Linked DNA regions of Magnetofaba australis IT-1. The protein of the gene in region 1 interacts with the protein of each later gene in a pairwise test. Links are inferred from orthologs where the notes say so. Each region holds a gene or a part of one and is shown on either strand. Other genes may lie near its edges.

Region 1 (3,097 bases):
CTGGCGCCATCCAGACTGGGATGCTCCTCCTGTGTGGTGCACACGCAGGTGGGGCAGACCATGGCGCAGGCGCCGCAGGTGAAGCAGGCCGCGCTCCACTCCCGCCAGCTCCACTGCGCATCGCCGCGCGCCTGTCGCCGCGCGCGTCCATTCTCCAGCATGCGCGCGCGCAGTTGCTGGCGTCGTTGCAGCGCCAGGCGATCCGCCGGGCGCGGATGACGGAAGCGTTTGCGATCCAGATCGATCAACGCCGCCCCCGACTCGCCATTGACCGTCACCCAGAAGCGATCCTCCAAACTCCACAGGAACAGATCATACACGGCGTCACGGGGCTCCGAGGCCACTACCGAGTGGCAGAAGCAGGCGTCGTCAGGCAGACAGTCGGCACCGATCAGGCGGGTGGCGGCGCGGCGTTGAACATAGCGCTGGTCGGCGATGCGCGCGCCAAAGAAGCGGTCCAACAGGCTGATGGCGCGCAGATCGCACGGATGCAGCCCGAACAGCACCGTGGGCGCATCATCCACCGGCGCCGGATGGTAGCCTTCGGCGTCAAAGGTGAAGAGGGTTTCGTTGTTGGGCAGAAGCAGTTTTTTTGGCGGCAGCATGGTGCGCCGCGCCTCGGTGTCGGGCGGTCCGATGGCGCCGTTTAAGGGGCGCAATGCGCACAGCCCCTCCGCCTCCACCGCAGTGGGGGCAAACACCTGCATCTGTTCGCGCACGGTTTGCAGGAACGGTCCCAATTCAGCCTGTGGCAGAATCCACCCGCTCATGACGCCCTCCCAGGAGCCACACCCTGTTACACACACTTTTTATTATCGGCCCATCAACACAGTTTTTCAATTCAGATCGACACTCTGAATCCCGATTTCACAGAGGGTTTTCACGCACAGAGCGCGCGGTCCAAAACTTTACAATTGCGTCATAATTGTATAGCGTCTTACGACATATTTTCATTCGTTTGGAGCTGCGATACCCGACCATGTGCGAACTGTTCGGCATGTCCGCGCGCCTGCCCACCACGGTGCGCCTCTCCCTGGAGCGTTTCGCCCGGCATGGCGGCGCCGAAGGACCACACAAGGATGGCTGGGGCATCGCCTACTATGAGGATGGCGACGCCCTGCTGCTGCGCGAAGCGCAGTCGGCCAGCAGCAGCGGCTTTGCGCGTTTCGTGGAAGATTACGAAATGCACAGCGAGTTGGTGATTTCGCACATCCGCAAGGCCACCCAGGGCGGCATCGCCCTGCGCAACACCCAGCCGTTCGCCCGCGAGATGGCCGCCCATCGCCACATCTTCGCCCACAATGGCGAGTTGCCCGGCATCGAGCAGGTGGGCTGCTTCCACCTGGAGCGCTTCTTCCCGGTGGGCGACACCGACTCCGAATACGCCTTTTGCAGCTTGATGGAGCGCATGCGCAAACTGTGGCAGGGCCACGGCGACGCCCCAGGCCCCATCCCGTCGCTACAGGCCCGCCTGGATGTGGTGCGTCAGTTCGCCGAAGATATCTCCCCCCTGGGACAGGCCAATTTTCTCTACAGCGACGGTTATGTGCTGTTCGCCCACAGCCACATCCGGCGACAGGACAGCGGCGAGATCAGCGCGCCGGGACTGCACCTGCTCTGCCGGGTCTGCGATGGCCGCCCCAGCCAGCACGGCAAACAGAGCAAACTCACGGGGTTGGAGCTGGGCCCCGGGGTCAGCGGACGCCCCAACCGCATCGAAAAACAGGCCGCCGCGCTGGTCGCCAGCGTGCCGCTCAGCGACGAACGCTGGCGTCCGCTGCCTGAGGGGGAGGTGATCGCCCTCTCCAAGGGACGACTCATCGCCCGCGCCAACGCGCAACCCACCTGACTTTTGCAGCCTTCGCGCACGCACGTAAAGCCATGACCTGTCTGGCCGGAGTGTGCTAAAAAACCAGGATTTCCCGATCCTGCGTCGGCTGTGGACCTATTCATGAAAAAAACACTGCTCTCCCTCTACGACAAAGCCATTCTCGCCCGCCCCATCCTGACGCTGCTGATTATAGCCGCGTGCGTGGCTTGGCTGGGCATCCAGGCGCAAGCTTTGCGCATCGACATCTCCGCCGACTCCCTGGTGCTGGAGAACGACGCCGATCTCAACTACTACCGCTCCATGAGCGGCCGCTATGCGGGCGACGACTTCCTCATCGTCACCTACACCCCCAAAGCGGACCTGTTCACCCAGGAAACCCTCGCCGACCTCAAGCAACTGCGCGATGAACTGGCGGCCATGGAGCGGGTTTCGTCGGTGACCAGCGCGCTGGACGCGCCGCTGCTGCAGAGCCCGCCGGTGACCCTGGCTGACATCCAGAAGGAGACCCGCACCCTGCTCACCCCCGGGCTCGACCTGGAGATGGCGCGGCGCGAGCTGACCAGCAGCCCGCTCTACAGCAATCTGCTGGTGGGCAAATCAGGCAAGACCACCGCCATCCAGCTCAATTTCAAGCGCGACCCCATCTATGTGTCGCTGCTCACCGAGCGCGATCAGCTGCGCTCCAAACGTCTGGAGCCCGGCTTCAGCGCCCAGGAGCAGCAGCGCCTGGACTCGGTGACCCTGCGCTTCAAGGAGCACTCTGACGCCCTGGCCGACCAGGAGGAGCGCGACATCGCCGCCATCCGCGCCATCATGGCGCGCCACGCCGATAAAGCCACCCTGCACCTGGGCGGCGCGCCGATGATCGTCAATGACATGATCCACTTCGTGCGCCACGACATCCGCACCTTCGGGCTGGCGGTGTTGGGCATGCTGGCGCTGCTGCTGTGGATCGCCTTCCGCAGCGCGCTGTGGGTGATTCTGCCGATGATTACGGCGGTGGCCGCCAGCGTCAGCGCGGTGGGGCTGTTCGCCCTGTTCGGCTGGAAGATCACCATCGTCTCCTCCAACTTCCCGGCGCTGCTGCTGATCTTCATCCTCTCGCTGTCGATCCATCTGGCGGTGCGCCATCGTGAACTGCATCGCCTGCACCCCGACGCCGACCAACGCTTTCTGGTGCTGGAGACGGTCAAAAGCAAATTCACCGCCTGCCTGTACATGGTGCTGACCACGGCGGTGGCGTTCGGCTCGCTGGTGGTCAGCGGG
Region 2 (3,317 bases), on another replicon or contig:
TGCGCCGGGGTGATCCACCACGGTTCGGTGTCCACCGTGGCGCGCGGGGCGCCGGCGGCGTCGAACAGAATCATCGGCGCCTGTTTGCCCACCAGACGCGTTTGCGCCAAGCGCGCCTCAATTTGCGGTTGCGCCGTCTCTTTGGATTGCAGATCCGCCGCCCATTGGGGATTGGCGGCCAGATCCTGCAGGATGGCGCGGCGTACAGCCACGGCGTCGCGCAGCGACTTGGTAAAATCGCTCACCAGTCCACGCTGCATCTGCTGGGCATGGTGGGAGAAGCTGACGTTGAGCGCGATCAGCGTGAGGCCGGTGGCCAACGCGCCGACAATGCTGACAGTGACCAGCAGAGCGATGACGGTGATGCGATTGAGCGAAAGTTGGGCAACATTCATGCGCGGCCCTCATGCCACAGCGCCGGGCGCCCCGGCGCGCGCGCCGAGGAGGGAGTGGAATCGACTGAGTCGGGAATGGCGGGGAGCCCATCGGGGCGAATCCTGTTGTCAGGATACCCCAAACGAGGGGAATATGGAGGGCAAAAGCAGGCGAATCTTCTGCTTTGTTCAACTCACGTAAAGACAGATCGATGTTGGCCCAGAGCGGGTCTGTGGCCACAGCAGCAGGAGAGCAGCATGAGTGACGCCCCCATCAGTCCCCCGGACGCCGCGCAGATCGCCTGGGCGCGGGCGCAGGGTTATGTGTTGAGCCGCACCGGCGCGGGCGGCGCCGAGGAGCTGCTGGTTTACGATGCCGGCGATGGCTTGGGCGGCTGTCTGGATGAGGTGGGACAGTTCCTCTACGTCAATCCCGAGACTCAGAGCGACCCGGCCCGCTGGCGCGCCCTGCACGCGGCGCTCAAAGCGGCGTGGGAGGCCTAACAAGTCTGCACGCGGGACGATCCGTTCCCAATAGAAATTGATATTTTCAATTGCCAGTCGTGTTGCTGAGGCGATGCCGCTATTCTAGATCGGTTTTGCAGCAGCGATTTTTGCGGGAGGTGGGATGGCGCTTTGGCGCACGGCAAAATCGCCTGCAGACTGGAATGCCGCTACGACGCTCTGGGGGGAGTCGGTCGTGGCGGAGTGGGGCGCAGAGATCACACGATCTCTGCGCCCTTTGCTTTTTGTGGCGGGGAGGGGTGGATTACTCCTCCTCCACGCTCTCCACGAAGAAGCCCGCATCCTCAATCATGCGCCGCGCCGCCTGGGCCGCATCGCCGCCCACGTTGAGATAGCCCTCGGCGAAGATCGAATTGGCCGGATAGAGCGCCAGGGAGGCCAGGCCGCGCAGATTGGCTTCGCGTCCGCCCGCCGCGCGGATCTCGGCATCGGGGTTGATAAAGCGGAACAGACACAGCGCGCGCAGGCAGTAGTCCGGTGTGAGCTGATCCACCTCGCCCAACTGCGCGCCGGGCACGTAGACGTAGAAGTTGAGCGGAATGGAGCGGGCGTTTAGTCGCTTGAGGGTGCGCGCCACTTCGATGAGATCCTGCGGCGGCTCGCCCATGCCCATGATCATGCCGCTGCACACCTCCAGCCCCACCGCTTTGGCCTGAGTCAGGGTGGATAAACGGTCGGCGTAGCCGTGGGTGGAGCAGATCTTGCCGTAGTGGCTCTCGGCGGTGTTGAGATTGTGGTTATAGCGATCCAGCCCCGCCGCTTTGAGTTGCGCGGCCATGCCCTCCTCCAGCAATCCCGCCGACAGACACACCTGCACCGGATAGGTCGCCTTGATGCGGCTGATCAGATCCGCCATCTGCTCCACGCGTTTGGCCCCGGGTCCGCGCCCCGACTGCACGATGCAGTAGCGATACGCTCCCGACTCATACGCACGGCGCGCGCCGTCGAGAATCTCGTCGTCGGATTTGAGACTGTACTTCTCAATGGGCGCGTCGCTGTTTTTGGCCTGGGCGCAGTAGTTGCACTCCTCCGGGCAATAGCCGTTTTGCACATTGTTGAGAATGTGCACCCGCACCCCACGGCCAAAGTGGGCGTGACGCACGGCGAACGCCGCCTGCAGCAGCGCCAGCAGGGGAATGGACGCATCGGTGAGCAGGCGCAGGGCGTCGGCCTCGGCGATGGGCTCGCCCGCCAGCGCCTGGCTCGCCAGAGCGTCGCAGAAGGGGTCGCCGCTGGTCGCGCGGGGCCGTGTGGCGCCGGACTCAGTGGATGGGGCCGAGGTCGTTGTCACGGGTATAGATTCCATAGAGCACATGATAGGTGACCGAGAAGCCGCCGCCGCCGTCGCGCGCGGCGGCGGCGCGCAGCAGGCGACGCATGGTCGCCGCCGACAGCGGGCGGTGGTCCAGAGTGGAGCGGTGGGCGCCCACGTCGCGCAGACAGCGCAGGAAGGCGTGCGCCGAGGGGTGCTGTACGTCAACGCGCTCTTCGTCCAGCCACCCTTCGCCGCCAGCGGGCCACAGCTTCTCCATATCGTCCAGGGTGGGGAAGTGGGGACTGCCGCACGCCGCGCTCTGCCGCGCGCAGGCGCGGCGCCACTCCTGAAACGTCTCCGCGCCCAGGGTGGCGAAGGCCAGATGTCCGCCTGGATTGAGCAGACTGACCAGTTGCGTCAGCGTGCTGGCCAGATCGGCGAACCACTGGAACGCCATGCTGGAGACGATGAGGTCAAAGCCGGGTTTGAGCGCGCACTGCTCCCCATCCATGGCCACGAACTGACGCCGACCCGGCAGTCCGCCCAGGTGCGCGCGGGCGCGGTTGAGCATGTTGGGGGAGATGTCGGTGAACAGGAAGTCGCCCTGCGGCCAGCGGCGCAACACCGGCGCGCTCAAAAAGCCGGTGCCGCAGCCGATCTCCAGCACCCGCGGCGCGTTGGGCAGCTCCAGCTCCTCCAACTGCGCGTCCAGCTCTTCGGCGATGTGGCGCTGGGTCAGCGCGCGCTGGTGGTAGCCGTGGGCTTTGGAGAAGGCGTGGGCTACGCGCTTGTTGCGCCGGGCGCGCCGGTGGGTGGACGGGTCGAACAACTGGGTCATGCCAGGGTCTCCAAAAAACGCATCAGCGTCTGCGCGCACTGGGCGGCGCGCGTCAAAGGCAACATGTGGCCGCCATCGGCCATCCAGTGGCTGATCTGCGGATCATCGGCGCACGCGCCATAGGCGGCGCGCAGCATGCTCGGGGTCATCACCGGGTCGTCCTGGGCGGCGATGAGGCGCCAGGGCAGGGGGGTGGCGGCGAGGGCGTCGCGCGCGTCCCAGTCGGCCAGCCACGCCAGCCCGGCGTCCAGGCGGGCGGCGTCCAGCGTCGCAGGCGCGCCGCGATTCATGAAATCGGGCACGCCGCCGCGTTGGCCGAACTCTT

Evidence for each region.
Region 2: the proteins of MAIT1_RS11055 (region 1) and bioB interact in binary tests that used the Escherichia coli proteins (3 or more experiments, as listed by UniProt). The link is inferred for Magnetofaba australis IT-1 from one-to-one orthologs.

The regions. Positions count from the first base shown.
Region 1 is NZ_LVJN01000019.1:398,208-401,304, reverse strand. What follows is about bases 136-2,914. They hold MAIT1_RS11055 (class II glutamine amidotransferase), read left to right. Parts: upstream 136-979; coding sequence 980-1,849; downstream 1,850-2,914. Other genes in these bases: MAIT1_RS11050 (efflux RND transporter permease subunit), read left to right, coding at 1,952-2,914; MAIT1_RS11060 (4Fe-4S dicluster domain-containing protein), read right to left, coding at 136-770. Outside these bases: more of MAIT1_RS11060, read right to left, coding at 1-135; more of MAIT1_RS11050, read left to right, coding at 2,915-3,097.
Region 2 is NZ_LVJN01000021.1:250,955-254,271, reverse strand. What follows is about bases 168-3,166. They hold bioB (biotin synthase BioB), read right to left. Parts: upstream 2,191-3,166; coding sequence 1,144-2,190; downstream 168-1,143. Other genes in these bases: MAIT1_RS19880 (alpha/beta hydrolase family protein), read right to left, coding at 2,989-3,166; bioC (malonyl-ACP O-methyltransferase BioC), read right to left, coding at 2,162-2,992; MAIT1_RS19895 (hypothetical protein), read left to right, coding at 633-878; MAIT1_RS19900 (hybrid sensor histidine kinase/response regulator), read right to left, coding at 168-395. Also shown: more of MAIT1_RS19900, read right to left, coding at 1-167; more of MAIT1_RS19880, read right to left, coding at 3,167-3,317. UniProt on the Escherichia coli protein: Catalyzes the conversion of dethiobiotin (DTB) to biotin by the insertion of a sulfur atom into dethiobiotin via a radical-based mechanism.